DNA from 4 places in the Serratia rubidaea genome. Region 3 is predicted to be linked to each of the others. Evidence: predicted binding sites of a transcription regulator. Region 3 holds the regulator's gene; each other region holds the start of a gene.
What was found. Region 3 encodes CRP, which controls carbon source genes, mostly activating them, when cyclic AMP is high. Its sites were predicted from a motif close to ATGTGANNNNNNTCACAT; they were not measured.

Region 1: a site for CRP is predicted at 5,953-5,970, ahead of I6G83_RS18225 (YjcB family protein). Genes of this name have one in related genera too.
Region 2: a site for CRP is predicted at 2,815-2,832, ahead of I6G83_RS23400 (YfcZ/YiiS family protein). Genes of this name have one in related genera too.
Region 4: a site for CRP is predicted at 1,939-1,956, ahead of msrB (peptide-methionine (R)-S-oxide reductase MsrB). Genes of this name have one in related genera too.

Annotation. Positions count from the first base shown of each region.
Region 1 is NZ_CP065640.1:3,875,621-3,883,174, forward strand. It holds gene I6G83_RS18190 (DMT family transporter) at 1-737, opposite strand, end outside; gene I6G83_RS18195 (helix-turn-helix domain-containing protein) at 914-1,792, shown strand; gene I6G83_RS18200 (glycosyltransferase family protein) at 1,799-3,013, opposite strand; gene I6G83_RS18205 (mannosyl-3-phosphoglycerate phosphatase-related protein) at 3,006-3,827, opposite strand; gene I6G83_RS18210 (hypothetical protein) at 4,308-4,592, shown strand; gene I6G83_RS18215 (contact-dependent growth inhibition system immunity protein) at 4,656-5,003, shown strand; gene I6G83_RS18220 (lysozyme inhibitor LprI family protein) at 5,123-5,533, shown strand; gene I6G83_RS18225 (YjcB family protein) at 5,570-5,851, opposite strand; gene mrdA (penicillin-binding protein 2) at 6,177-7,554, shown strand, end outside.
Region 2 is NZ_CP065640.1:4,973,372-4,980,925, reverse strand. It holds gene ccmI (c-type cytochrome biogenesis protein CcmI) at 1-411, shown strand, start outside; gene mlaA (phospholipid-binding lipoprotein MlaA) at 449-1,210, shown strand; gene fadL (long-chain fatty acid transporter FadL) at 1,286-2,563, opposite strand; gene I6G83_RS23400 (YfcZ/YiiS family protein) at 2,949-3,245, shown strand; gene fadI (acetyl-CoA C-acyltransferase FadI) at 3,446-4,756, shown strand; gene fadJ (fatty acid oxidation complex subunit alpha FadJ) at 4,756-6,918, shown strand; gene sixA (phosphohistidine phosphatase SixA) at 7,345-7,554, shown strand, end outside.
Region 3 is NZ_CP065640.1:1,143,902-1,151,455, reverse strand. It holds gene I6G83_RS05390 (hypothetical protein) at 1-80, shown strand, start outside; gene I6G83_RS05385 (aminodeoxychorismate synthase component II) at 111-686, shown strand; gene argD (bifunctional acetylornithine/succinyldiaminopimelate transaminase) at 819-2,039, shown strand; gene crp (cAMP-activated global transcriptional regulator CRP) at 2,094-2,726, opposite strand; gene I6G83_RS05370 (OsmC family protein) at 3,107-3,514, shown strand; gene I6G83_RS05365 (phosphoribulokinase) at 3,561-4,430, opposite strand; gene I6G83_RS05360 (YheU family protein) at 4,584-4,817, opposite strand; gene I6G83_RS05355 (hydrolase) at 4,819-5,793, opposite strand; gene I6G83_RS05350 (LysE family translocator) at 5,913-6,515, shown strand; gene I6G83_RS05345 (PhzF family phenazine biosynthesis protein) at 6,526-7,308, shown strand; gene I6G83_RS05340 (hypothetical protein) at 7,344-7,554, opposite strand, start outside.
Region 4 is NZ_CP065640.1:4,199,466-4,207,019, reverse strand. It holds gene I6G83_RS19790 (D-hexose-6-phosphate mutarotase) at 1-629, opposite strand, end outside; gene gapA (glyceraldehyde-3-phosphate dehydrogenase) at 736-1,731, opposite strand; gene msrB (peptide-methionine (R)-S-oxide reductase MsrB) at 2,080-2,493, shown strand; gene I6G83_RS19775 (YeaC family protein) at 2,566-2,838, shown strand; gene pncA (bifunctional nicotinamidase/pyrazinamidase) at 2,894-3,526, opposite strand; gene ansA (asparaginase) at 3,543-4,559, opposite strand; gene sppA (signal peptide peptidase SppA) at 4,661-6,514, opposite strand; gene I6G83_RS19755 (NAD(P)H nitroreductase) at 6,676-7,227, shown strand; gene selD (selenide, water dikinase SelD) at 7,469-7,554, shown strand, end outside.

The DNA.
Region 1 (7,554 bases), 2.3 Mb from region 3:
TAAGCGGCGGCGCTGGCGCCGATGCGCCCCAGTAGGCTGAAGTAGGCGGCGAACGCGATGACCGAACCGAAAATCGCCAGATACAGCAGCGACCCGAGGTAGCGGCTGCTCCACTCAATCTGGAACGACGCGCCCTGCGCCCAGGCCAGCAGCCCCATCAGCAGCGCGCCGTAGCTCATGGCGTAGGTATTGGTCGACAGAATATCCAGCCCGCGGCGCTGATGGCGGCTGCCGATCATATTGCCGAGCGAAAAGCCCAGCGTGCCGAGCAGGCACAGCCCCACGCCGCGCAGCAGTTCCGGCGCCGGCTGTGCGTCGCGCAGCTCGTGCCAGAACAGCGCGACAATGCCGCAGATGCCGAGCAACGCGGCGGGCAGCAGGTTCGGGCCGGGGCGCTGACCAAAGAAAATCCGGGCGTTCAGCGCATTGAACAGCACCGCCATGGAAAAAATCACCGACTCCAGCCCGCTGCCGATCGTGGCGGCCGCCAGATAGAAGCAGTAAAAATTCAGGCCGAACACGCAGCAGCCCTGCAGGATGCAGAACAGATGGTCCCGCAGGCTGATACGGCGTAGCCGGCGGGTCAGCAGCAGCGCCAGCCACAGCACCAGCGCGGCGATGACGAAGCGGTAACTGATGGAGACCGGAATGGCGACCGTCCCCTGTTGCTGCAGACTAATCGCAATCCAGGTGGTGCCCCAAATCAGCACCACCGCCAGGTATAACAACACATTCATCAGGTAAATACTCCGACGGGAAAAGGGCAAGAGGGGCGATTATGCGCGGCCGGGCCGCAGGGCGCTTGCCGGCGTTTGCGGCGAGTTGCATATTCTTGCGCTTTTTTTCGCGGCCCGGTGGTGCCGCGCCGTGCAACGCCTTACACTGAGAACCTGTTTACCACCCGGAGCACGGCATGTCAGCGTACAAGGCGTTTGCCACCCTGCATGAGCATAAGGCACAGCTGCATCATCACCTGCGCCTGGCGTCCGGCGTGGAGCTGGCTGCCTGGTCCAACTGCGACGATCGCATCACCCAGGAAAGCGCCGACCACCATACCCTCAGCCTGTACGTCGCCGACGGCTACGAGTGCTACCAAAAAGTGCCGGGCGGCTGGCGCAACGGCGGCGGGCCGGACCATTTCTGCATTATGCCGCGCCAGTATGAGTCAACTTGGGACGTGCGCAGCAGCCTGTCGTTTGTCCATCTGTACTGTACCGATGGTCATCTGCGGCAGCTGGTTGAACAGACCTGGGATCGCAGCCCGGCGGCGATCAACGTCGAGGCGCGCTCTTTCGGTGAAGATGCGCAGATTACGCGGCTCTACCGGCAGTTTTTGCTGAACGTCGACTGGCAGGAGCGCGCCAATCAGCTGACCATCAGCAGCGCGGCCGGCATGCTGATGTCGCACCTGCTGCAGCACTATACCCAGCTGCAGTGGCGGCTGCCGTCGGTGCGCGGCGGGCTGGCGCCGGCGGTGCTGCGCCGGGTGTGTGAGTTTATCCATGAACATCTGGAACAGCCGCTGCTGCTGGGTGAACTGGCGGCGCAGGCCGGGCTCAGCGAATTTCACTTTGCCCGCATGTTTAAACACGATACCGGCCTGGCGCCGCACCAATACGTGATGCGGGCGCGGCTGCAGCGGGCGGCGCACCTGCTGCGTCACGGCGGACTGCCGGTAACGCAGATCGCGCTGGCCTGCGGTTTCAGCTCCGCCAGCCACTTCAGCAACCGCTTCAAGACGTACTACGGCATGACGCCGCAGCAAATGCGCCAGGGAAACGCACCGGCCTGAGCCGCCTTATTGATTATCTTCCTCCACCGCCTGATACAGCTGCTGCAGAATATCGGGGAAGGCCGACTGCACGCGATTCCAGCTGGGCACAAACGGTTTGCTCTCCGCCGGAGCCTCCATAAACTGCTGGCCGGCCTGCGTAATCACATGGGCGAACAGCTCCACCGCCGACTCCTCGCTGTGGCGGTCGAACGTCAGGCCGTTGATTCTGGCGTCGTGGTCGAAGGCGTCGATCATATCCAGCGCGGTGCGATAATAGGTGGCGCGCAGCACGCGGAAAGAGTCGCCGGTGATGCTGACGCCCTGGATCGCCAGTTTGCGATACAGCGCCTTGGTGATATCGGTCGCCATCCGCTGCAGGCCGCCGGCGGGGTCGTGTTCCGACATCGGCTGGTGTTTGTGATCGTAATTATCGGCAATATCCACCTGGCAGATACGGTTGGTGGCGGTGGTGCGCTGCACCTCCGACAGAACGCCGATCTCCAGCCCCCAATCGCTGGGAATGCGCAGGTTGTTGAGTATATGGGTGCGCATGGCGAACTCGCCGGACAGCGGATAGCGATAGCTGCGCAGATAGTCCAGAAAGTCCGAGTTGCCGTACACTTTTTGCAGCGATTTCAGCAGCGGGAACACCAGCAGCCGGCCGACCCGGCCGTTTAATTTACCGTCCGCCACGCGGGCGTAATAGCCTTTGCAAAAATCATAATGGAAGTGCGGGTTGGCCAGCGGATAGAGCAGGCGGGCCAGCAGCTGACGATCGTAGGTGACAATGTCACAATCGTGCAGCGCTACGCAGCTGCTGCGGCGCGACGCCAGGGTATAGCCGCTGCAGAACCAGACGTTGCGCCCCTTGCCGGGTTCGCTCGGCGCCAGCCCCTTATCACTGAGCCGGCTGGCGATGGCGGCCAGGCGCGGACCGTCGTTCCACAAGATGCGGTGTCGCTGCGGCAGGCGGCTGAAGAAGCGTTTGGCATGTTCAAACTGTTGCCGGTCGGCGCGGTCCAGACCGATAACGATCTCCTGTAGATAGGGCACCTGCGCCAGCGTGGCGACGATATGGTCCAGCGCCGCGCCCTCCAGCTCCGAGTAGAGCGAAGGCAAAATCAGCCCCATTGGCGTACGGCCGGCGAACACCTGCAGTTCATACTCCAGCTCCTCGACCGGCCGGCGGGTCAGATTATGGAAGTTGGTAATGATACCGTCCTGATAAAACTCACTCATGGGCGATCCTCCGTACGTTGCCGGATAACAGGAAATGGTCCAGTCCCTCGCTCCAGCCGGCCGGGCCGGTTTGCCGGCTGCGGTACAGCCGGCCACGGCGCGTCGCCGGCAGCCGGAGCGCTGCGCCATGCCGCGCACGGATCAGGACGGCATAATCCGCACTTTGCAGCAGCGGCAGGTCGTTCGGTCCGTCCCCCAGCGCCAGCGTGGCGAAGGCGCGCTGATGGCGTAACTGATAGCGACGGGTCAGCCAGCGTGCGGCGCGGCCCTTGCTGACGCCGCGTCCCATTACGTGGTAAAAGCGGCCGCCGCGGGTCAGCGCCAGCCGTTGCTGCGCTAGCGCACGGCGAAACTGGGCCAACTGCCGTTCATCATCCAGCCAGCGCAGCGGTTCAGTGCCCGCCCGCTGTCGCGCCAGCCGGGCTTCAGCCGGAGTAAATCCGCACCACTGCGCCACCGTTGCGTCGTCGACGTCGGCAAAGCCGCGGAAGGCGAAGCTGGCGCGCAGCCGGCGCAATGCGTTAACAATGGCGGCATAGTCTGCGCCAAAAACGCGCGCAGGACGGTGCCAGGCGGCAGGGAAGACGACCTGTGCGCCGTTTTCGGCGATAAAGGGAAAGGCGCTCAGGCCAAGGCGCTGCTGCAGCACGATGATTTCCGCCGCCGTTTTGCTGCTGGCAATAATCACCGGCAGGCGCGCGGCGTTTAGCCGCTGCAGCCAGGGCTGCGCCGCCTGCCAGCTGTAACTGTCGTGATCCAGCAGTGAGCCGTCCAGGTCGGAAAAAATCAGCAAATTGTCTTTCAACGTCAGCATCTTATCTCCATCGATCATTACGTGGCGCGGCCGGCGCGGAGCGCGCGCCCCGGAGTGGATTTTGTGATACGCATCACAATTAACCCTAATGGGTTATCCCGGTTCGCGCAAGTTTCCGCGCCTCAGGATGGATTTGATGAGAGGAAGTGAGGGAAATCATCCGCGGCTTGGTGGTGGCCGGAGCGGAGAAATAAACAGCCGCTGCGGGCTGCGTATTAAATAGATATTTTTAGCGCGTGTAATTACCGTTTTTTGTGAATATTTCGTTTACAGATGAAGTCGTGAATTCATTTTTATGATGAGTCATTCGTCTTTATTTTTTATCGTCGATGAGATTGTGATGTTATTGTTTTGTAAGGTATAAAATTGCGTGCTGGAGCGTTGATTTTATCGGGGGCAGGCATAGAATCAGCGCAGCCAATATCAACCGCCGCGGTTGAAACGGTTTAATTCTATCGATAACAAACAGGGAGTTTGCTAATGAGTCATACCAGGAAATTATTGGAAGCTCAGACCAATGGCGTGCAGAAGTTTGGTAAAAGTTTTAGCGTGCTGGGCTGGATTTGCTTAATTATCTCCGCAATTATTCTTTTGGTTCCGTTGCTCTTCGGGCTGGGCTTCCTGGGGATTTATGTGGCCAGCCCGTTCCTGCTGATGGCCGGCATGTTTATTTATATCGGCAAGAAAACGAACAAGCACATGGCGTTGTATAAAGGGGCTGCGTCCGAAGCGGCGGATATTCTGGAGAAACAGCTGAAGGATTGAGCACCGTGCGCCGGCTCCGCGCAGCGGCGTCGGCCAATGTTTCTCTCAGGCAGGGGCCTACATATGCGATTTAATGGAGATTTCAGCGAATTAAACCATTTGATTAGTCTCTATTTTGGTCAGGACTACGACCTGTTTACCGATGCTGAAACTGTAGAAGGGGTGATTGATGGTTTTCTGGAACAAAGCGGTTACCAAGTGATCGGTGATATTCTTGAGGAGGCGAGAGAGTTTCAAGCCACCTATGCCGAGCGTCTGAGCGAGGAAATGGCTATACAATTTTCTAGCGATTTTGTCCCAGAGTGCTGGGGAAGCTCGGCGCAAGAATTCTTCACGCTGATACAGCAAAAAGCGGAGAAAAAGTTAGCGGACCTTAAGTGCTCAGAGCGGTTACAGCGATCTCCCCACTGAATCAGGTGGATAGTGCGGCGAAACAACATCCCGTCATAAAATTCCCGCCAATTGATTAAAGGGATTACACTGACAGCTCAATACGCAAATTCGCAAAAGAACAAACTTGGCCGGGAGGCATGATGAAAGTAGCTCTGTTGGGTGTCGCGCTGCTGTTGACGGCATCACAAACGGCGTGGGCGGCGCAGGCGTGCGGCGATAAAACTAGCCAGACCGAAATGAACGTCTGCGCCGCCGGCGAGTACAAGCAGGCGGATGCGCAGCTTAATGCGCGTTATAAACAGCTGCAGAGCCGGCTAAAAGGGGATGAGGCCGCTGCCAAACGGCTGGTTGCCGCGCAGCGCGCCTGGATTGGCTTTCGCGATGCGGACTGCCAGTTCAGCACCGGCGCCAGCGAAGGCGGTTCGCTGCACGGGTTTGTGCTGAGCAGCTGCCTGACGGAGAAAACGCAGGCCCGCAGCGCGGAGTTTGACAAGCTGCTGAACTGCCCGGAAGGTGATACCAGCTGCCCGGTACCGCCGGCGCCATAAACCCAGCGCGCCGGTCGTCAGGCCGGCGCATGTCGTTCAGGGGATCGGCCAGTCGGTCGGCATCTGGCTCATCACATCGATAAACACATCTTTGCTCACCGCCCAGAAGTGCGATACGCCTTCCACGGTCAGGGTGATGCCCATCAGGCCCATCACAAACCAGATGGTGGTAAACAGCCCGAGGCTGCTGAAGATAAATGCCATGCCGTTACGGCTGGCTTTACGGCAAACAACGTTTAACTGACTGGCGATAAACATCATGACGGCGCTCAGCAACTCCCAGCGCATCATGATAAAGCCCGTGGCTATGGTACTCATCGAAACAGATCCTTGACTACAAATTGGCGTTCGTCCGTCTCAATTCGGCGTGCCGATAACGCAGAGCGGTGGAAGCGACGTGAAGAAAAACAGGATCAGCAACGTGATCCGGATCACATTATAGCACCGGCCTGATTGGCGGCTCAATGCCCGCGCGCGGAGAAATTACCGTTTCGCGACACATTCAAACATGCTGAAACATTTCTGCTACATCATTAGCAACCTTTTCATGGGGAGGCCCGCGGAATAACGCTATGCTTGGCCGTTTTTCAACCCGTTGTTTTTACAGCGGGAAAGAGACAGTCAGACAGGTAACCCGCCCCGCATGGCCCTATTAAAAGAGAAAATTCGCGACCATTCCGCCGAGGAAATGCTGTTTGTCCGCCGCGCCGGCGTGGCGCTGTTGGTCGTTGTGGCCTGCTTCGGCGCGCTGATTTACAACCTGTACCGCCTGCAGGTGAAACAACACGATTTCTATCAGACGCGCTCCAATCAGAACGATATCAAAATGGTGCCGATCGCCCCCAGCCGCGGGCTGATCTATGATCGTAACGGCGTGCCGCTGGTGCGCAACCTTACGCTGTATCAACTGCAGGTCGTCCCCAGCAAAATCACCAATATGTCAGCGCTGCTGCAGGCGTTGACGCCGATTGTCGATTTAACGCCGGACGATATCAGCAGCTTCCGCGATGAAATGGCGCACACCAGCCGCTATAAGCCGGTGACGTTAAAAAGCGAACTGAGCGAAACGCAGGTGGCGCGCTTCGCTGTTAACCAGTACCGCTTTAACGGCGTGACGGTTGACAGCTATCAGCAGCGGCAGTACCCCTACGGCGCGCAGCTGGCGCACGTAGTGGGTTACGTGTCGAAAATCAACGATCGCGACATTAAACGGCTGAGCGAAAGCGGAGAGATGGAGAACTATGCGGCCGACCACAACATCGGCAAGCAGGGCATCGAAGGCTATTACGAGAAAGAGCTGCACGGCGTGACCGGCTATCGGGAAGTGGAAGTGGATAACCATGGCCGCATCGTCCGGCTGCTGAAAGAGCAGCCGCCGCAGGCCGGTAAAAACATCTATCTGACGCTGGACGTGCGTCTGCAGCAGTACATCGAATCGGTGCTGAAGAACCAGCGCGCGGCGGTGGTGGTGGAGGATCCGCGCGACGGCGGTATTCTGGCGATGGTCTCCAGCCCGAGCTACGATCCCAACCCGTTTGTGAAGGGCATCAGCTACAAGGCGTATAAAACGCTGCTGTCCAACCCCGATCTGCCGCTAATCAACCGCGCGACCCAGGGGCTGTATCCGCCGGCGTCAACGGTGAAGCCCTATATGGCGCTGTCTGCTTTATTTTCCGGCGTGATCACGCCGAGCACCACCTATTTCGGCGCGCCGACCTGGACGCTGCCCGGCACCAAACGCCGCTACCGCGACTGGCTGAAAAGCGGCCACGGCATGCTGAACGTCACCAAAGCGATTGAAGAATCCGCCGATACCTTCTTCTATCAGGTGGCTTTCGACCTGGGGATCGACCGCATTCACAGCTGGCTGAGCCAGTTCGGCTACGGCAGGCCGACCGGCATCGACCTGAATGAAGAGTACAACGGGGTGCTGCCGAGCCGTGAGTGGAAACAGCGGGTGCACAAAAAGACCTGGTATCAGGGGGATACCATTTCGGTGGGCATCGGCCAGGGTTACTGGA
Region 2 (7,554 bases), 1.2 Mb from region 3:
GACGATCGCCGTACGGAAGTGCTAAAGCGCAGTATTGAACAAGCAAAAGTACAGGCCGGCGAGGAAACTGTTAAACTTGGTGTCAATGTCACGTTGTCTCCAGAGGCAGCCAACGCATTACCCCAACAAGGGACGCTGATAATTTCGGTGACCGATGGCAAAAGCCCGGTGCCGGTTGCTGTAAAACAATTACCTCTGAGCCGTTTCCCGCTGGCGTTCTCGCTGGATGACGGCAACGCCATGATGCCGGAGCGTTTGCTGTCGTCGCTGCATCAGGTGAAGGTGCGCGTACGGGTTTCTCATGACGGTCTGGCAACGCCGCAGGCCGGCGACTGGTTCGGTGAGAGTGCGCTGCAGACGTTCAGCGGTAACGGGCAGGTTAGCGTTCAGATAGATAAACAGGTCCCTTAATAAAAGACTGAACGTATTGTTTTTTATGGAGAAAAATATGAACTTTCGCCTGACTGGGCTGGCTTTCGCAACGGTGTTGCTCGTCGGGTGCGCCAGCACCCCTGAGAATGAACCCCAAGGGCGATCCGATCCTTTGGAAGGATTCAACCGGACGATGTTCGATTTTAACTACAACGTGCTGGATCCCTATGTGCTGCGGCCGGTGGCGGTAGCCTGGCGTGACTACGTGCCGCAGCCGGCGCGTAACGGCCTGAGCAACTTCACCTCCAACCTGGAAGAGCCGGCCAGCATGGTCAACGCCTTCCTGAAGGGCGACCCGTACCGCGGGATGATCCACTTCAACCGCTTCTTCCTGAACACCATCCTCGGTATGGGCGGCCTGATCGACGTGGCCGGCATGGCCAACCCGAAACTGGCGCGTGAAGAGCCTAACCGTTTCGGCAGCACGATGGGCCACTACGGCGTCGGCTACGGCCCGTATGTGATGCTGCCGGGCTACGGCAGTTTCACCCTGCGTGACGAGGGTGGCGACTGGGCCGATACGGTCTATCCGGTGCTGAGCTACCTGACCTTCTGGATGTCGGCCGGCAAGTGGGTGGTGGAAGGCATTGAGACCCGCGCCCAGCTGCTGGATTCCGACGGGCTGCTGCGCAACTCTTCCGATCCGTACCTGATGGTGCGTGAGGCGTACTTCCAGCGCCACGACTTTATCGCCAACGGCGGCGTGCTGAAGCCGGAAGAGAACCCGAACGCCAAGGCGATTCAGGGCGATCTGGACGATATCGATTCAGCGGAATAACCGCAGCGTTAAGCGATATAAAGAAAAACCCGCCAAACGGCGGGTTTTTTTATCGCGGATGCGGTCGGGCGTAACTTAGAAGGTGTAGTTGAAGTTAGCGCCGTACAGCCAGGCTTTACCTTCAGACTCGAAGGTGTATGGGCCTTCTTTGACGGTCACGTGCTGGCCGTGCATGTAGGAGACGCCCACGTCCACCGAGGCGTTCTGGTTAAACGCGTAGGTGGTGCCGGCGCTCAGCCAGAAGCGGTCCTGATCCGGGATGGAAATGGAGCGGTTCTGCGCCGGTACCGGGCTGTCATCGAAGGCGATACCGGTACGGAAGGTCCAGTTATCGTCGTAGTAGTAGGTGGTGCCCAGCGCAATGCGGTAGGCGTCCTTGAAGCCTTCATGCTTCTCGAACAGCGTCTGGCCGTTGCTGCCGGTGGCTCTCAGCTCCTGGAACTGGCTCCAGCTGGTGTACGCCAGGCTGTAGTGAATGGCCCACTTTGGCGCCACCTTGTTATAACCGGAAATTTCCCACATCTCAGGCAGATGCAGCGACAGAGAGCCAGGAATGGTGTTGCCGTCGGTGCCCCATGGCAGACCGGTCATGCCCTGCATCGGGTTATAGGCCGACGGGATGCTGCTCTTGTAATCGCCGTCGAAGTCGACTTTGATTTCAGAACGGTAGGTCAGGCCGTAGCGGTTGTTTTCATCCACTTCATACAGGATGCCGGCGTTCCAGCCGTAGCCCCACTCGTCACCCTTCAGGTGCGAAATCTGGGTGTCGGCAGGCATGCCGACCGCGGCGCCGCTTTCGCCGGCGTAGCGTTCGAGCTTGGCTTTCGCGTACAGCGCATCAAAACCGAGGCCGAAGCTGAAGTGTTGGTTCAGGCGGTATGCGGCGCTCAGATTGAGGTTAACGGTGGTCAGATCGGTTTTACCGCCGTACGGGCCTGCGGTATAGCCGTCGTTAAATTCGGTCGCCAGGCCGTAGTTGCTGGTGACCGAGCCGCCGACGGCCCACTGGTCGTTCAGCGGGTGAATATAGTGCAGGTTCGGGATCCACTGCGCCGGCGCGATGTTTTTCGCATTCAGGCTGTTGCCGGAGCGCGAGGTGCCGGAAATATCCACGTCCGGGTCAACAAAGATGGCGCCGGCGGAGAAGGTTGGGCGATCAAACATCATCATGGTCGCCGGGTTGCGGCTGGCTGAGGTGGCATTGTCGGCGACGGCGCCTTCACCAGAAAAAGAACGGCCTAAACCAGAAGAAGAGTATTCATTCAACTGGAATCCTGCGGCATACACGTTCGAAGAAATAATCGCCACTGCAGCTGCAAGAGCTGTTTTCTTGAATAGGTTTTTCTGGCTCATGACCAAAACCTCATTATGTGTTTATTATTTAAACTATGTTACACGCGGTAACAAGGAGCGCGGGATTGTAGGGTCCGTTATCCATCAGACAAATCAGACCAGTGGCTGAATTATAGGTCTGACCTGTTAAGATGTTGCAACTTTGTTTTTGAAATATTTCCAAGTTGATATCAAAAAAGAGATCTGCTTAACAAAACGCCAGCGGTAAATAACAAAATTCCTATCCTTTTTTATCAACTACCGATTTTTATTTGTGATTTCCATCACTTAAAACACCCACAGAGAGTAAGTGCTAGTGATCTGATCCGACGGGGAGTAAAATGGCTTACAGAATCTTGGGTCTTTGCGCCGGGTCACATTCCTGGCGTCGTGAGGAGAATTGACTATGTCAGATGCAATTAATAAATGCAGCGCGCAGGAAACAGCGGCGTGCTGCTGCGTGGATGTCGGCACCGTGATGGACAATACCGACTGCACCGCGTCCTACAGCCAGATTTTTAGCAGCGAGCAGGAAGCGCAGCAGACGCTGGCGGCGCTGACGGAAAAAGCGCGTTCGGTAGAGTCCGATCCTTGCGCGATCGACAGCAGCCTGCAGCCGGTGGACGGCGGCGTGCGGCTGAACGCTGATTTCACCTTTGCCTGCCAGGCGGAAACGCTGATTTTCCAGCTGGGCCTGCGTTAATCCCGCACGGTATTCTGCGCGGCGTCCGCCGCGCAGCCTCTCTTTAGCCCCTTGCGGGCCAATCCCCCGTTTTAAAGTTGCTCCTGCTCGCAGATTTCATCTCTGACGGTTTGCCAAATGTAAACATCTGGTTAACAATGACCTCATCAGGTCAGACCTGTTTGCGGATTGCGCTGACGTTACTTTCTTCAGGAGCATTTATGAGTAAGGCACTGCCGCTGGTCACCCGTCAGGGGGACAGAATTGCAATTGTTAATGGATTACGCACCCCGTTCGCCAAGCAGGCGACCGCCTACCACGGCGTGCCGGCGGTGGATCTCGGTAAAATGGCGGTCAGCGAGCTGGTGGCGCGCAGCGGCATCGATGCGGCGCTGATCGAGCAGCTGGTGTTTGGCCAGGTCGTGCAGATGCCGGAAGCGCCGAATATCGCGCGCGAGATCGTGCTCGGCACCGGCATGAGCGTGCACACCGACGCTTACAGCGTCTCCCGAGCCTGCGCCACCAGTTTTCAGGCGATCGCCAACGTGGCGGAAAGCATTATCGCCGGCAGCGTCAGCATCGGCATTGCCGGCGGCGCCGACTCCTCTTCCGTACTGCCGATCGGCGTCAGCAAGGCGCTGGCGCGCACGCTGGTGGACGTTAACAAGGCGCGCACGCTGTCGCAGCGTCTGAAGCTGTTCAGCCGGTTGAAATTCCGCGACCTGCTGCCGGTGCCGCCGGCGGTGGCGGAATATTCCACCGGCCTGCGGATGGGCGACACCGCCGAGCAGATGGCGAAGACGCACGGCATCGGCCGTGAAGAGCAGGATGCGCTGGCGCACCGTTCTCATCAGCTGGCGGCCAACGCCTGGGCGCAGGGCTGGCTGCATGACGAGGTGATGACGGCGTACGTGCCGCCGTATAAGGCGGAGCTGGCCGAAGACAACAATATCCGCAAAGATTCCAGCCTGGCCTCCTACGCCAAATTAAAACCGGCGTTTGATCGTAAACACGGCAGCGTAACCGCCGCCAACAGCACGCCGTTAACCGACGGGGCGGCGGCGGTGCTGATGATGAGTGAATCCCGCGCGCGGGAGCTGGGGCTGCAGCCGCTCGGCTATCTGCGCAGCTTTGCCTTCGCCGCCATCGACGTCTGGCAGGATATGCTGCTGGGGCCGTCGTACGCCACGCCGCTGGCGCTGGACCGCGCGGGCATTACGCTGGCCGACCTTACGCTGATCGATATGCATGAGGCCTTTGCCGCGCAGACGCTGGCCAACCTGAAAATGTTCGCCAGCGCGGCGTTCGCCCGCGAAAAGCTGGGGCGCGACGCGGCGATCGGCGAGGTCGATATGGAAAAATTCAACGTGCTGGGTGGTTCTATCGCTTACGGGCACCCGTTTGCCGCCACCGGCGCGCGGATGATTACCCAAACGCTGCATGAACTGAAACGCCGAGGCGGCGGTCTGGGGCTGGCGACCGCCTGCGCCGCCGGCGGCCTGGGCGCGGCAATGGTTGTGGAGGTGGAATAATGAGCGCAGCGATCAACGCACTGCATGAACAGCGGGCGCCGCAGACGGCGTTTCGCCTGACCCTGCGCCCGGACAATATCGGCGTGATTACCATTGACGTGCCGGGGGAAAAGGTCAACACGCTGAAGGCCGAATTTGTCGAACAAATAAATGATGTACTGATCCAGGCGCAGCAGCATAGCGCGCTGGAGGGGCTGGTGATTATCTCCGGCAAGCCCGATTCCTTTATCGCCGGCGCTGACATCACCATGATCGCCGCCTGCAACAGCGCGCAAGAGGCGCAGGCGCTGGCGAAGAAAGGGCAGAGCACGCTGGCGCAGCTGGCCGCTTTTCCGGTGCCGGTGGTGGCGGCCATCCACGGCGCCTGCCTCGGCGGCGGGCTTGAGCTGGCGCTGGCCTGCCATAGCCGCATCTGCACGCTGGACGACAAAACCGCGCTCGGCCTGCCGGAAGTGCAGCTGGGCCTGCTGCCCGGCTCCGGCGGCACGCAGCGGCTGCCGCGGCTGGTTGGCGCCGGCAAGGCGTTGGATATGATGCTGACCGGCAAACAGATCCGCGCCCGCCAGGCGCTGCGCATGGGGCTGGTGGACGATGCGGTGCCGCACGCCATTTTGCTGGAGACGGCGGTAGCGCGCGCCAGGCAGGGCTGGTCGGCGCGGCGCGAACTGCCGTGGCAGGAACGTTTACTCAATGGCCCGCTCGGACGCAGCGCGCTGTTCGCCATCGTACGCAAGAAGACTCTGGAGAAGACGCTCGGCAATTATCCGGCGGCGGAGCGGATTATCCAGGTGGTGCGCACCGGTCTGGATCAGGGCAGCGCCAGCGGCTATGAGGCCGAGGCGCGCGCCTTCGGCGAGCTGGCGATGACGCCGCAGTCAGCGGCGCTGCGCAGCCTGTTTTTTGCCTCCACCGCGCTGAAAAAGGAGCGCGGCGCGGATGCGCAGCCGCACGCTATTGCGCGGGTCGGCATTCTGGGGGGCGGTCTGATGGGCGGGGGCATCGCCTGCGTAACGGCGACGCGCGGCGGTTTGCCGGTGCGCATCAAGGATATCAATACTCAGGGCATTAACCATGCGCTGAAATACAGCTGGGAAGTGCTGGGCAAGCGGGTGCGCCGCAAGCGCATGCGTCCGGCGGAGCGGCAAAAGCAGATGATGCTGATTTCCGGCACCACCGATTACTGCGGCTTCGAGCAGGTGGATATCGTGGTGGAGGCGGTGTTCGAAGATCTGGCGCTGAAGCAGCAGATGGTGGCGGAGGTGGAGCAGCACGCCGCGCCGCATACCGTTTTCGCCTCCAATACCTCTTCGCTGCCGATTAGCCAGATTGCCGCCAAGGCGCAGCGGCCGCAGCAGGTGATAGGCCTGCACTACTTCAGCCCGGTGGATAAAATGCCGCTGGTGGAGGTGATCCCGCATGCCGCAACCAGCGCTGAGACTATCGCCACCACGGTGGCGCTGGCGCATAAGCAGGGGAAAACGGCCATCGTGGTGGCCGACCGCGCCGGTTTTTATGTCAACCGCATCCTGGCGCCCTATATCAATGAGGCGGCGCGCTGCCTGCTGGCCGGCGAACCGATTGAAGCGCTGGATCGGGCGCTGGTGGATTTCGGTTTTCCGGTGGGGCCGATTACGCTGCTGGACGAGGTCGGTATCGACGTCGGCACCAAAATAATCCCGGTGCTGGTGGAGGAGCTGGGGCCGCGTTTCGCCGCGCCGGCGGCGTTTGATGCGGTGCTGCAGGACGGCCGCAAGGGGCGCAAGAACGGCAAGGGCTTCTACCTGTACCCCAGCGAAGGGCAGCAGCGTCAGCGCAGAAAGCGCGCCGATACCTCGGTCTATACGCTGCTCGGCATCACGCCTAAGGCTCATCTGCCGCCGGCGGAAATCGCCCAGCGCTGCGTGATGATGATGCTGAACGAAGCGGCGCGCTGTCTGGAGGAAGGGGTGATTCGCAGCCCCCGCGACGGCGATATCGGCGCGGTGTTCGGCATCGGCTTCCCGCCGTTCCTCGGCGGGCCGTTCCGCTATATGGACGAGCTGGGTGCGGAGAAGGTGGTGAAAACCCTGCAATATCTGCAGCAGCAGCACGGCGAGCATTTTGCGCCGTGCGAACGTCTGCAGCGCATGGCACAACAGAACGAGCGCTTCTATCCCCGTTAGCGAACGGCATGGCGGCCCGATTTGCACTACAGTAACAACAGGGCCGCGATGTGATCGCTATCACTCCTTGCGACACCTGTAATCCCGGACGCTGTACAGGGGGATCGGTGCGAGGTAACGTAGGCAGTCGGCGGCGGAAGGTGCGCCGCCGGCGTGAAATTTCGCGCATTGCGCGTGAATTTTAACCTGTTGAATTGGTTGTAAAGTGAACGATGGCTTCGCGCAAAGTCGCGCCGGCGGCGAAAAAACGGCGTTTTCTTTGCGTGAACTTTCAGGCAAAATGCCCGGCCGCCATAGAGAGACGGCGCGTTATCGTTTGGAAGCACGATGTGCTTTTGCGTTAATCAGGGGCCCGGCTAATGCGCCGGAGCCATTGAAGCGGCTGCTGCAATTACGCAGTTATTTTGTCAACAACAGCGGTGCACTATGCAAGTTTTGATTATGCGTCACGGAGAGGCGGCACTTGATGCGGCCAGCGATGCGGTAAGGCCTCTTACCCTCTGCGGCCGTGATGAGTCACGTCAGATGGCGGCCTGGTTGAACACCAAGTCTGTGGATATTGAACGCGTGCTGGTCAGCCCTTATCTGCGCGCCGAGCAGACGCTGGAAACGGTGCGCGACGCGCTGACGTTGCCG
Region 3 (7,554 bases):
TTTTGTTTCCGCTGCAGGGCGGGCAGCCGTTAGAGAAGATTAAAAAAGGAAAAAGGCAGTTGTGCCGCGACGCGGTATAATCAGGTCCTGTTTCACTGTTGACGTTTACCATGCTGCTGCTGATCGATAATTACGACTCCTTTACCTACAACCTTTATCAATACTTCTGCGAGCTTGGCGCCGAGGTGGTGGTAAAGCGCAATGATGAACTGCAGCTGGCCGATATTGACCGGCTGGCGCCGCAGCATCTGGTGATCTCCCCTGGCCCCTGCACACCGAACGAGGCCGGCATTTCGCTGGCGGCGATTGCGCACTTTGCCGGCCGGCTGCCGATTCTGGGCGTCTGCCTGGGGCATCAGGCGCTGGGGCAGGCATTTGGCGCCGATGTGGTGCGCGCGCGTGAGGTGATGCACGGCAAAACGTCGGCGATTCGCCATACGGACAGCGGCGTTTTTCGCGGGCTGAATAATCCGCTGACGGTAACGCGCTATCATTCGCTGGTGTTGGACGCCAAAACGTTGCCGGACTGTTTTGAGGTGACCGCCTGGAGCGAGCGCGACGGCATGCGCGATGAGATCATGGGCATTCGCCATCGCACGCTGGCGCTGGAAGGGGTGCAGTTCCATCCGGAGAGCATCCTCAGCGAGCAGGGGCACGCGCTGCTGAGTAATTTCCTTAAAAGTTAATCGGTTATAAGTTTTTCGCCATTATCGATGATTTTGGTTTGCCCTTGATTGGTTTTTTATGCATATTTTATGACTATATTGTCACTTTGGTGGCGGCGTTAAAAAACCAATCTCTTGAGGTGGAACCCAATAATGACGGAAAAACATGCGGTCAATCGCAGCACGTTCGATCAGGTGATTTTGCCGGTTTATGCACCGGCGCAGTTTGTGCCGGTAAAGGGCCAAGGCAGCCGCGTGTGGGACAGCGAGGGGAAAGAGTATATCGATTTCTCCGGCGGCATCGCCGTTACCGCATTGGGCCACTGCCACCCGGCGCTGGTGGCGGCGCTGCAGCAGCAAAGCGAAACCCTGTGGCATACCAGCAATGTGTTCACCAATGAACCGGCGCTGCGGCTGGCCAGCAAACTGATTGACGCCACCTTTGCCGACCGGGTCTTTTTCGTCAACTCCGGCTCGGAAGCCAATGAGGCGGCCTTTAAACTGGCGCGCCACTATGCCATTACCCGCCACAGTCCGTATAAAACCAAAATTATCGCCTTCTATAACGCCTTCCACGGCCGGACGCTGTTTACCGTCTCGGTGGGCGGGCAGGCGAAATATTCCGACGGCTTCGGGCCAAAGCCGGCCGATATCGTGCACGTGCCGTACAACGATCTGGCGGCGGTCAAGGCGGTGATGGACGACAGCACCTGCGCGGTGGTGATGGAGCCGATTCAGGGCGAAGGCGGCATTACGCCGGTGGACGCCGAGTTCCTACAGGGCGTGCGCGCGCTGTGTGACCAGCATCAGGCGCTGCTGGTGTTTGATGAGGTGCAGAGTGGTATGGGACGTACCGGCAAACTGTTTGCCTATATGCACTACGGCGTGACGCCGGATATTCTCACCACCGCCAAAGCGCTGGGCGGCGGCTTCCCGATCAGCGCGATGCTGACCACCGAGGAGATTGCCTCCGCCATGCAGGTCGGCACGCACGGCAGCACCTACGGCGGCAACCCGCTGGCCTGCGCGGTGGCCGAGGCGGCGCTGGAGGTGATCAATACGCCGCAGGTGCTGGACGGCATTACGCAGCGCCATGCGCTGTACGTGGCCAAACTGCAGCAGTTGGCCGAGAAATACGGCGTGTTCAGCGATATTCGCGGCATGGGGCTGCTGATCGGCGCTGAACTTAGCGCGGCCTATCAGAATAAGGCGCGGGATTTCCTGGCGGCTGCGGCCGCGCATGGCGTGATGATCCTGAACGCCGGACCTAACGTTATCCGTTTTGCGCCGTCATTGGTGATTGAACCGCAGGATATTGAAGAAGGGATGGCGCGTTTTGAGCGTGCGGTGCAGGATGTGGTGAATGCGGCATAAGCTACCCTTGCCGTCAGCATAAAAAACGGCGCGTATGCGCCGTTTTCTTATTAATTAACGCGTGCCATAAACGACGATGGTTTTGCCGTGTGCGGAGATCAGGTTTTGATCTTCCAGCATTTTCAGGATGCGGCCGACCGTTTCGCGTGAGCAGCCGACGATCTGACCAATTTCCTGACGTGTGATTTTAATTTGCATACCGTCAGGGTGGGTCATGGCGTCCGGCTGTTTCGCCAGGTTCAGCAGGGTCTGCGCAATGCGGCCGGTAACGTCAAGGAAGGCGAGGTTACCCACTTTCTCCGAGGTGACCTGCAGGCGGCTGGCCATTTGCGCGGAAAGGCGCATCAGAATATCCGGGTTGACCTGGATCAGCTGGCGGAATTTCTTATAGGAAATTTCAGCTACTTCACAGGCGGTTTTTGCTCTCACCCAGGCGCTGCGCTCCTGGCCTTCTTCAAATAATCCAAGCTCGCCGATGAAATCCCCCTGGTTGAGGTAGGACAGGATCATCTCTTTACCTTCTTCATCTTTAATCAGCACCGCAACGGAGCCTTTCACGATGTAGTAGAGCGTTTCGGCCTTTTCACCTTGGTGAATCAGCGTACTTTTGGATGGATATTTGTGGATATGGCAATGAGACAGGAACCATTCGAGAGTCGGGTCTGTTTGCGGTTTGCCGAGAACCATTCGCTATTATCCTCTGTTGTAATCGCTGCCTTGTAACACAGGGATCAAAGATCCCTGTTAAACGCGTTGATAACCGGTAATGCATGCGGGCTATAAACAGGTTTTGAGGCGTGCCGTAAAATACGCTATTGCCCTTAGCATATTAACTTGCTGACGGTGCTGCAAGCTACATTCTGTTAACATCTCGCTGAAGATGCGTTTCCTTGGGCAGATCCCTGAAAAATCGGTGTCCAAAAAAGAGTTATTGCGGTTTGTTTGTAGCATAGAGTGAGGCGAGTGTCTTCTGTTGTCTCGCTTCAGCATGACCAGCATCAGGTTCCGTTGCCAGTTTTAGTGCGAAAGCGTAGTCTGATTTTAAGAAATTAACCGGAGTGAGCAGTATGCAGGCAAGAGTGAAATGGGTGGAAGGATTGACCTTCCTCGGTGAGTCCGCGTCGGGCCATCAGGTGATAATGGACGGGAATGCCGGGGAAAAAGCGCCGAGCCCGATGGAGATGGTGCTGATGTCGGTGGGCGGCTGCAGCGCGATCGACGTGGTGTCGATTCTGCAAAAAGGCCGCAACGACGTGCGCGACTGTGAGGTAAAACTCAGCTCACAGCGCCGGGAAGAGGCGCCGCGCACCTTTACCGCGATCAATCTGCATTTTATCGTCAGCGGTAAAGGGCTGAGCGACAAGGTGGTGGAGCGGGCGGTCAATCTGTCCGCCGAAAAGTACTGCTCGGTATCGCTGATGCTGAGCCAGGCGGCAACGGTGACCCACAGTTTTGAAATCCGCGCCGTGGAATAACTTCACCCGGCGTGCGCCGGGTGCGAAGCCCGTAAGGCGCGCGCCGCTATTCGATCTTTTTCCCTTCCAGCAGGCGCTGCACCAGCGGCGCCATAATCAGCTCCATCGCCAGCCCCATTTTGCCGCCCGGCACCACCAGCGTATTGATATGCGAGATAAATGACCCCTGCAGCATCGCCAGCAGATAGGGGAAGTCGATCTGATCCAACCCGCGGAAGTGAATCACCACAAAGCTTTCATCCAGCGAAGGGATGGCTTTGGCGGCGAACGGGTTGGAGGTGTCGACCGTCGGCACCCGCTGGAAGTTGATATGGGTGCGGGAAAACTGCGGCGTGATGTAGTTGATGTAGTCTTCCATCGAGCGCACCACCGAATCCATGACCGCTTCGCGCGAATGGCCGCGTTCGCCGGTATCGCGGATCAGCTTTTGGATCCACTCCAGGTTAACGATGGGCACCACCCCGACCAGCAGATCGACATGGCGCGCCACGTCGTGCTGGTCGGTCACTACGCCGCCGTGCAGGCCTTCATAGAACAGCACGTCGGTCGGCGATGGCAACGGCTCCCACGGCGTGAAGGTGCCGGGCACCTGGTTGTAGGGCACCGCTTCGTCATAGGTATGCAGGTATTTGCGCGAGCGGCCGCTGCCGCTTTTGCCGTATTCGATAAAGCTCTGCTCCAGCAGGCCGAAGTCGTTGGCCTCCGGGCCGAAGTAGCTGATATGGCGGCCGAGGTCGCGCGCTTTACGGATCGCGGCGTCCATTTCCGGCCGGGTATAGCGATGGAAGCTGTCGCCTTCCAACTGCGCGGCGCGGATATCCAGCTGCTGGAATATTTTGCGGAACGCCACGCTGGTGGTGGTGGTGCCGGCGCCGCTGGAGCCGGTCACCGCGATTACGGGATGTTTGGCGGACATACTTGGGTTACTCCGTAGTAATAAAGCGCGCGTATCAGAGAATAATTTTTAGTGTGGTTGATACATTTTTGCCAGCGGCAAGCTGCGCGAGTTGGTTTGCAAGATGTCCATTGTTACCTGATTTTTGCCGTCAGTCATAGGGCGCCGGCGCGATTAACTCTCCTGCCGGCCGGCGCGCAGCTGTCCGCGGGGCATGATATTGACGGTTTCATGCAGCTCCGACCAAACCAGCACCACCTCGCCGCTCTGCAGCTGGCGGCGCACGTCGGCCACTTTCTGCTCCAGCGAGCGTTCATGCTCGCCGTAGTCGGTGCCTTCACGCAGCACGAAGGCTTCAATCAGGTTATTCAGCGTACTGCTGTCCAGTTCTTTCCAGGGAATAATCACGTTATTTATCCAGATAAGGGGTAAGCCAGGCGGGAATGCGCTGTTCCAGCCACATTTGCGGTTTGTGCAGCGTGCCGCCGACAAAGCCGACGTGGCCGCCGCGCTCGGTCAGCTGATATTCGATATTGGGCGGCAGCGCGCTCAGATCGGGGATCACCGCGTCGGTCATAAAAGGATCGTCTTTGGCGTGGATGATCAGCAGCGGCGTTTGGATCTCCGGCAGCAACGGCAGCGCGCTGCAGCGCCGGTAGTAGTCGGTGGCGTCGCGGAAGCCGTGAATGCGCGCGGTAATGGCGTCGTCAAAGTCGCGCATCCGGCGCAGTCCTTTGAGCTGCGGCAGCCGCAGCGGCAGCGACGCCGGGTCGCGCAGCAGCTTGCGGGTGGCGTTCTGCTTGAGCTGGCCGAGCAGGTAATGCTGATAGACGCGGGAGAAGCCCTGCTCCATCCGCAGGGAGCACGGCTCCAGCATCAGCGGCGCGCTGACCACCACTGCGGCGTCCAGCAGGCTTGCCTGGTGCTGCTGCGCCAGATAGCAGGCCAGCATATTGCCGCCGAGCGAAATGCCGACCGCGGCGGTGGGAGCGGCGCCATGGGTATCCCGCAGCCAGCGCAGGAAAAAGCGGGCGTCTTCCGTTTCGCCGGAATGATAAATGCGCTGCTTGCGGTTGGGCACGCCGCTGCAGCCGCGAAAGTGCATCACCACGCCCAGCCAGCCTTTTTCACGCCAGGCGTGCAGCAGGCCGTGGGCATAGGGGCTGTAGAAGCTGCCTTCCAGGCCGTGGAACAGCACCACCCGGGGCTTATCACCCGCGTTTGCGGGGTCCTCGCTCCAGGCCAGATCGACGAAATCACCGTCGGGCAGCTCCAGCCGCTGCCAGTGCGGTTGCAGCAGCACGCGGCGGCGCACCAGCCGCGGCAATAGGGTTTGCAGATGCGGGTTGCTGGCCCCGCTCAGGGGACGAAAGGTTTCATGCATAAGGTGAATAAAAATCTTGTTGGCGACTATTGTGTGATCAATAGCGCACTGTTAGCTTCAATGTCATCTGTTAACCATCATACTGCAAAAATCGCGCATGGGTGAGGAGCGCCCGTTTCATGGAATTAAGTTTGTTTCTTTCGCTGCTGGGCTTCCTGTGGGTGGCCGCGATTACCCCTGGCCCGAACAACATGCTGCTCACCACCTCCGGCGCCAATTTTGGCTTTATGCGTTCGCTGTGGCTGATGATGGGCATTATGCTCGGCATGCAGAGCATTTTGCTGCTGGTGGCGTTCGGCGTTGGCAGCCTGATCCTGGTCTACCCTTCATTACACCTGATCCTGAAAATCCTCGGCAGCGTCTACCTGCTGTGGCTGGCGTGGAAAGTGGCGACCGCCGCCTATGAAAAACTGGAGACCGATATTGCGCCGCCCAGGCCGGTACGGCTGTATCAGGGCTGGCTGCTGCAGTTTCTCAACCCCAAGGCCTGGCTGATGGCGCTGGGCGCGGTGGCCAGCTTTAGCCTGGAGGGGGAGCGATATAACGCGTCGATCGTGGCCATCGCAGCGGGGATTTTTGTAGTCAATATCATTGCCGGGATCGTCTGGCTTGGATTCGGCACCGTGATCGGCCGCCTGCTGCGCAGCAAGAAAGCCTGGGTGATCTTTAACGTTTCCATGGGATTGCTGACCGCGGCCTGCGCGCTGCTGATCTGGCATTAAGGAGTAAATCATGAGTGAAAACTACTTCCACGTTGATGCCTTTACCGGCGCGGGACTGCGCGGCAACCCGGCGGGCGTGTATCTGCTGAAACAGCCGCTGGAGACGGCGCAGCTGCAGGCGATCGCCAATGAGCTGCAGCTGCCGGAGACCAGCTTTGTCTGGGACGACGGCGATGTGCTGAGCATCCGCTGGTTTACGCCGCATCGCGAGGTGGACCTGTGCGGACACGGTACGCTGGCGGCGGCGCATGTGATGTTCAACGTGGTGAACCCGGGGCTGAACGACCTGCGTTTTCGCTCCGCCAGCGGCGAACTGTACGTCAAACGCGACAGCGAAGAGGCTGAGCGGCTGATTCTGGATTTCCCCAGCCGGGCGCCGCAGCGCGTCGCGCCGCCGGCCGCGGTGACGCAGTTGCTGGGCGTTACGCCGCAGGAGACCTGGCAGGCCACGGCGCTGCTGGCGGTGCTGGAGAGTGAAGCGCAGGTGAGGGCGCTGCAGCCGGACATTCCGGCGCTGATTGCCGCCGCCGGCCGGGCGGTGATCGTCACCGCGCCGGGTGAGACGGTGGATTTTGTTTCCCGTTACTTCACGCTGGACGGTGGAGAAGACCCGGTGACCGGCTCCGCCCACTGTACGCTGATGCCATATTGGAGCGCGCGTCTGGGGCGCCATACGCTGCGGGCCCGGCAGATATCCGCCCGCGGCGGTGAGCTGTTTTGCCGCCAACACGGCGAACGCACCCTGCTCGGCGGCCACGCCAGGATCTTTTTACGCGGGGAAATTCTCGGGTGAATGGCCGCAGCACGGCAGGTGCTGCGGCGCAAGGGTTACTTGAGCCCGTCGGTTTTGAGCAGGCTGTCTAGCAGGCTGAGGTCGGATTTGTACGCCAGCGTGTCGTTTTCCAGCAGCTGAGCGTGCTTTTGTTTGAAGGCCGAGTGCAGTGAGCGCAGGATTTCCAGGCCCTGAGTGTTGATGCTGCCGGAAGCGCCGTGAATATCCAGCTGGCTGGAAAGCTTATAGCCTTCGTCCAGTAACTTA
Region 4 (7,554 bases), 1.9 Mb from region 3:
GGCTGGGTGTAAATGCGGTCGGTCTGGCCGCTGAAGGTCACCTCGCCGCTCTGGCGGGCCTCGGCGCCGTTGGCCACTTTATCCAGATACGTCTCCCCGAGCCCGGCAACGCTGACCCTGGCGATATCGCCGATTTGGAAATAGCTGTGCAGCGCCGCGGTGGCCTGATAGTCGCCGTGTGATTCCAGCTCGATCTCACAACTTTCCCCGAGTTTGAAGCGGGCGATCAGCATGAAAGCGTGCGGCCACAGCTTGCGGGTCTGTTCGTTATCCTGCAGCGTAAAGGTGAGGATAACGCCGTCCTGGTCTTCGTCGTGGGCGGTCAGCCGCCAGGGTTGGTTACGTGCAAAGCCGTGCGACGGTTTGCCGGCCGGGCCGAACCATGGCCAGCAGATGGGGACGCCGCCGCGGATGGCGCTGCCGGTTTTAAACGGGGTGTTATCGCTCAGCCAGATGACGGGCCGTTCGCCGCTCGGCTGCCAGCTGATTAAATGCGCGCCCTGCAGCGTCACCGCCGCGCGGACTTTGGGGTGAGACACCACCACCACGCTCAGTTCGTCCAGCTGCCGCTGGCTGATATACGGGGAGATCTGCTTGCTGATGGGCAGGGTGAAAACTTTTTCGTTCATCGTGTCACCTTATCGATCGCCATTTGCTCTCGCTGAGCAGGGGAGAAAACCAATAAAAAAGGGCGACATGAATGTCGCCCTCATCAATCAGCTGTACATCACGCCATTATTTGGAGATGTGAGCGATCAGATCCAGTACTTTGTTGGAGTAGCCGGTTTCGTTGTCGTACCAGGAAACCAGTTTCACAAAGTTGTCGTTCAGTGCGATACCCGCTTTGGCATCGAACACGGAAGTCAGTACTTCACCGTTGAAGTCGGTAGAAACCACGTCGTCTTCGGTGTAGCCCAGAACGCCTTTCAGCTCGCCTTCAGCGGCTTCTTTGATGGCTTTCTTGATGTCTTCGTAAGTCGCGGATTTTTCCAGACGTACGGTCAGGTCAACCACAGACACGTTTGGCGTTGGAACGCGGAATGCCATACCGGTCAGTTTGCCTTTCAGCTCTGGCAGAACAACGCCTACCGCTTTTGCTGCGCCGGTAGAAGAAGGGATGATGTTCTGGGATGCGCCGCGGCCGCCGCGCCAGTCTTTGTGAGACGGGCCATCAACGGTTTTCTGCGTTGCAGTGGTAGCGTGAACGGTGGTCATCAGGCCTTCAACGATGCCGAACTTGTCGTTGATGACTTTAGCCAGCGGAGCCAGGCAGTTAGTGGTGCAAGATGCGTTGGAAACGATGTCCTGGCCAGCGTATTTTTCAAAGTTGGCGCCACGTACGAACATTGGGGTCGCATCTTTGGAAGGGCCGGTCAGCACAACTTTCTTGGCGCCTGCGGTGATGTGTTTACGTGCGGTTTCGTCGGTCAGGAAGATACCGGTTGCTTCAGCAACAACGTCAACACCCACTTCGTTCCACTTCAGGTTAGCCGGGTCTTTCTCTGCGGTAACACGGATGGTTTTGCCGTTAACAACCAGGTGGCCGTCTTTAACTTCTACCGTGCCGTTGAAACGGCCGTGGGTAGAGTCATACTTCAGCATGTAAGCCATGTACTCTGCGTCCAACAGATCGTTGATTGCAACGATTTCGATGTCAGAACGTTCCTGAGCAGCACGGAAAACAATGCGACCGATACGGCCAAAACCGTTGATACCTACTTTGATAGTCATATATTCCACCAGCTATTTGTTAGTGAATAAAAGGTTGGTTGTAAAATTACAAAAACCTTACCCAGCGTCAAGCGGAATCGTGTCAATTCTTGCGGCAAGTCAAAGCGGAGAGCTGAGTTTGCACGCTTATTGTACATTCCGTTTGCGTTCGGCCTCATTGGGCAAATGGGGGCAAACCGCCAAGTTTAAAGAGCGCTCGGGTCAGATATGTGATCCTTATCACATAACGCCCCGGCGTGGACTTTATGCGCTACAGTTTAGGCTAAAAAGGTCTGCAGTGCTGTTAATTTTTTGTTATCATTAATCATTGTTTTCGTTGACATTATCCATATTTTGGGAATCGCATCTATGAGCAAAGAGAACGCCCCCCACACCCCGGTCACGGAACTGAATGAAATACAACGTTATGTGACCCAGGAACGCGGTACGGAAGCGCCGTATTCCGGCAAATTGCTGCAGAACAAACGCGATGGTCTCTACCACTGCCTGTGCTGTAACGCACCGCTGTTTTATTCCGAAAGCAAGTATGACTCCGGCTGCGGCTGGCCCAGCTTCTATGAGCCGGTCTCTGACGACGCCATCCGCTATCTTGATGATAATTCGCATAATATGCAGCGGGTTGAGATTCGCTGCGGCAACTGCGACGCGCACCTGGGCCACGTGTTCCCTGACGGCCCGCAGCCGACCGGCGAGCGTTATTGCGTTAACTCCGCTTCGCTGAGCTTTACCGACGCGGCCAACGGCGAGAAGACGGCTGGCTGAGCGAATTTTGTCAGAAAAATCGATTCAGCTATTATTCAACGGCAGTAGGAATATGAGTGAAGGACGGCCCTGATGGACGTGAAGGATTTGGTTGCGGCGATGACGCCGGAGATCTACCAGCGCCTGGCGCAGGCGGTGGAGTTGGGTAAATGGCCGGACGGCGTGGCGCTGACGCCGGAACAGAAAGAAAACAGCCTGCAGGCGGTAATGCTGTGGCAGGCGATGCATAACCACGATCCGCAGCATATGAGCATCGGCACCGACGGCCAGATCGTGATGAAGAGCAAGCAAGAGTTGAAGCAGCAGTTTGCCGCAGAGCCGCTGATTAAGCTGAAGCCGCAGTAAGCGGCGGGCAGGGCGCGGAATGAAAGCGGGCGACGTCAGGTCGCCCGCCGTTCGTTTAGCGTTGCAGAAATTGTGACAAGGTCACTAATTGCGCGCCGGCCTGCTGCATCGCCTGGAGCGCATGTTCGCTGTCGCCGGGCTGCAGATTGACGCCGCGGCAGCCATCGGTAATCACCTGAACGGCATAACCCAGCTGCAGGGCATCCAGCACGCTGAACTTCACGCAGTAATCGGTCGCCAGCCCCATGATGGTCAATGCGCTGACGTTGCGCTCCCGCAGCCAGTCATCCAGCGCGGTTTTTGCCCGGTGGCCGTTATCAAAAAACGCGCTGTAGCTGTCGATGGCCGGATCCTGTCCTTTACGAAATACCGCATCGATTTGCCGCTGCTGCAGGCGCGGATGAAACTCGGCGCCGGCGCTTTCCTGCACGCAGTGCACCGGCCACCAGACCTGCGGCAGTCCCTCCAGTTCGCCCAGTTCCCCGATCCGCCCTGATGAATTTACGGCAAAACTGCGATGCTGCGCCGGGTGCCAGTCCTGGCTGGCGATCGTCCAGTCGCCGCGGTCACGGCAGGCGGCAATCGCCTGGTTAGCCACCGCGATGACGGCGTCGCCGTCCGCGACCGCCAGCGCGCCGCCGGGGCAGAAGTCGTTTTGCAGATCGATCAATAACAGGGCGCTGTTCATCGTTTCTCCCGGCGTATCAGCCTGCGGTCGTCAACTCGCCGCGTAAGTCCTGCTGCATCTGCAGGCGGATTTCTTCCGGCGTCAGCGGCAGGCTCAGCAGATAGTGCAGTTTCGTCAGGGCCGCCTCAACGGTCATATCAAAACCGCTGATGACGCCGGCGTGCGCCAGCGCATTGCCGGTGGCGTAGCCGCCCATATTTACCCGGCCGGACATGCACTGGGTGAGGTTGACCACCACGATACCGCGTTCGGACGCGGCGCGCAGCTCATCCACCAGTTCAGCCTTTTGCGGGGCGTTGCCGACGCCGTAAGAGCGCAGAATCAGCGCCTTGACCGGCTGCAGCAGGAAGTTGCGCACCACCGCGCCGGAGATGCCGGGGTAAATCGTCACTACGCCGATCGGCTGCGGCGTAATATTGTGCACCTTCAGTTCGCCGCGGCAGGCCGGTGAAGGGATACCGCCCTGGCGGCGGATATGGATGCCGGCTTCCAGCAGCGGCGGCAGGTTGGGCGAGGCGAAGGCGTCAAAGCCGTCGGCATGCGCCTTGGTGGTGCGGTTGCCGCGGAACAGCTTGTTGTTGAAGAACAGGCTGACCTCATTCACCGGGTGGTTGGCGGCCAGGTACAGCGCGTTCAGCAGGTTGGTTTGCCCGTCGGAGCGCAGTTCCGCCAGCGGGATTTGTGACCCTGTCACGATTACCGGCTTATCCAGGTTCTCCAGCATAAAGGAGAGCGCGGAAGCGGTGAACGCCATGGTGTCGGTGCCATGCAGGATCACAAAGCCGTCGTAGCGGTGATAGTTGTCTTTGATATCGTCGGCGATATGCTGCCAGTCTTCCGGCGTCATATCGGAGGAGTCGATCAGCGGCGCATATTCGTGAATGGTGAAGTCAGGCATCTCCGGGCGATGGAATTCAGGCATCAGCGCCAGCTGGCGCTGTAAATGGCCGGAAGCCGGAATATAGCCCTGTTCGGAACGCTGCATACCGATGGTGCCGCCGGTGTAGGCGACGTAAATGGATTTTTTTTGCATGGCAGGGAGTCGGTAAGTCGGTAAGTAATAAGATGGGCTGAATTATAGGACGATAATTCCAGAAAAAAAGCCCGGCGTGCGCCGGGCTGAAGATTAATTGTTTAACGGACCTCGCCGCAGGTCAGACAAATGGCGTAGCGGTTCTGCGGATCGTTCATATTATTAAACAGACCCGGCTGCTCTTTCATCGCCATTGCCACCGAGGCCAGCGGCGCCGGCAGCATCGACTGAATGGCGGCCGGCAGCATGGCGTGGATGGAGACGCCAAACTGGCTGAGCACCATGTCCGCCATGCTCGGCGAGTCGACGAACCAGTTCAGCTGCCACTGCTTCAGCTTGGCCAGTTCGGCGGCTTTTTTCACCGCGTCATCGAAGTCGCCCAGCTGATCGACCAGCCCGTTGGTTTTGGCGTCGCTGCCGGTCCAGACGTGGCCCTGCGCGATTTTATCCACCTGTTCCGGCGTCATTTTGCGCGAGTCCGCCACCAGGCCGATAAAGCGCTTGTAGCCGTTCTCGATGTTGAGCTGCATCATCTGCGCAAACTCCGGCGGCAGCGCCTTGGTCACCGCCAGATCGGCCAGCGGCGAGGTCGCCACGCCGTCGGTGTGCACGCCGATGCTGCCCAGCGTGTCCTGATAGGTATTGATCACGCCGAAGATGCCGATAGAACCGGTCAGGGTGCTCGGGCTGGCGATAATGTAGTTCGCCGGCGTAGAGATCCAGTAACCGCCGGAGGCCGCCATGCCGCCCATTGATACCACCACCGGCTTGCCGGCGGCGCGTGCGGCCGCCAGTTCAGAGCGGATCACTTCGGAAGCGCTGACGCTGCCGCCCGGGCTGTTCACCCGCAGCACGATGGCTTTAACCTTCGGATCCAGGCGCGCCTGACGCAGCTCCGCCGCGGTGGTGTCGCCGCCGACCGTGCCCGGCGTCTGCTGGCCGTCCATGATGGCGCCGCTGGCGAAGACCACGGCGATCTGGCCTCCCTGTTCCGGCGTTGGCGCAGGCTGGTAGTCATAAATGCTGATGGCGTTGAAGTCGTTGGTCTGTTTGTTCCAGCCGAAGGCCTTGACCAGCTGATTCTCCATGACGGTGCGTGACGCCAGCTCATCCACCAGCTTGTTGTCGAGCGCGTATTTGGCGGTATCGCCCTGGGCGGCCTGCAGACCGCTGAGCACGCCGGCGGCGCCGGGGAACAGCTGCTGCGGCGTGATTTGGCGGTTGGCCGCCACGGTGTCCAGGTAGTTCTGCCACAGGTTGCCTATCCAGCGGCTGTCCGCCTCGCGCGCGGCCGGCGACATATCGTCGCGCAGCAGCGGCTCGACCGCCGACTTGTAGGTGCCGACGCGGAAGATGTTGGTGCTGACCTTCAGCTTGTCGAGCAGGGTTTTATAATACAGATTATTGGTGGCGAAGCCGTGCAGGTCGACGTTGCCCTGCGGCGACAGGTAGATCTTGTTGGCGTAGCTGGCCAGGTAGTACTGCGTCTGGTTGTAGCTGTCGCCAATGGCGTAGATGGGTTTACCGCCGTCGCGGAATTCGCGCAGCGCCTTGCCGATATACTGCAGCGACGGCTGGTCGGCGCCGGCGAAATCATTCAGCTGCAAGACCAGCCCGGTAATGTTCTTGTCATCCTTGGCCTTGCGGATGCTGTCGACCAGATCGAACAGCGAGTTTTCCTGCAGTTCGCTGGCGGAGGCGCCGAGGAATTCGCGGCTGCGCTGCAGCAGACGGTTTTTCATGCTGGGCTGATCGACCACCACGCCGCTCAGGTTAACCAGCAGGGCGCCGTGGGTGGTTTCCGTCGGCGGGCTGCTCTGGAAGGCAAAATAGATGCCGACGCCGATCAAAATCAGCACGATTAAAAACAGATTGAGGATAAATTCTCTGACAAAATTCAGCAGACGCCATGTCCACCTGAACGTTCCGGCAATGATACGCCACAATGTATGCATGTTTTCTCCAAACATGGGCTGAGGATGTTCCGTTATCCTAATGAGCGGCCAGCCAAATGTCAGCTTTAAATCACCGTCGGCTGCCGTTATTGTCAACGCTGTAACTTGCCGTTGAGCTATGCTACCGTGATGAAAATGAAAATTGTTATCAGGAGTTTGTGATGGATGCGCTGGATCTATTGTTGAATCGCCGTTCGGCTGCGCGTTTGGCGGCCCCGGCGCCTGAAGGCGAAGTGCGGCAGAACATTATCAATGCCGGATTGCGCGCCCCCGACCACGGCGCGCTGCAGCCGTGGCGCTTCGTATTGATTGAAGAGCAGGGGCTTGAGCGCTTCAGCCAGCTGTTGCAGTCCGCCGCACGGCAGGACGGGCTGGACGATGCGGCCATCGACAAGGCCCGGCAGGCGCCGTTCCGCGCGCCGCTGATTATTACCGTGATCGCCCACTGCAGCGACAGCCCCAAGGTGCCGCACTGGGAACAGGTGGTGTCCGCCGGCTGCGCGGTGCAGGCGATGCAGATGGCCGCGCTGGCGCAGGGGTTTAACGGTATCTGGCGTACCGGCGCCTGGACCGCGCATGCGCAGGTGCGCGAGGCGTTCGGCTGCCGGGAACAGGACGAAATCGTCGGTTTCCTGTATCTGGGCACACCGCAGCTGAAGGCGGCCACCAAAGTTGTCGCGCCGGACAGCGCGCCGTTTGTCAGCTACTTCTGATTTTTCCGGGCAAGACGCAAAAAACGCGCAATATCCCGTAATTTTGTACTGTTTATGAGCAGGTCGACGCATTATCGTCGGCTTGCTCTTATCAATCCCTCCGGCAAGCGCTACCCTGTATTCCAATTGATTGAAGTTGTACCCAGGTGGCATATCAGTGCGCCTTCAGCCGGGTGACGCATCGGGCTGGCATCGCGGCAAATATGCTATCTTGAAGGCCGTTAACCGAAGGAAGTGGACTATGACATCGCCAACCATCCGCCTGACCCAGTACAGCCACGGTGCTGGCTGCGGCTGCAAGATTTCCCCGCAAGTACTCGAAACCAT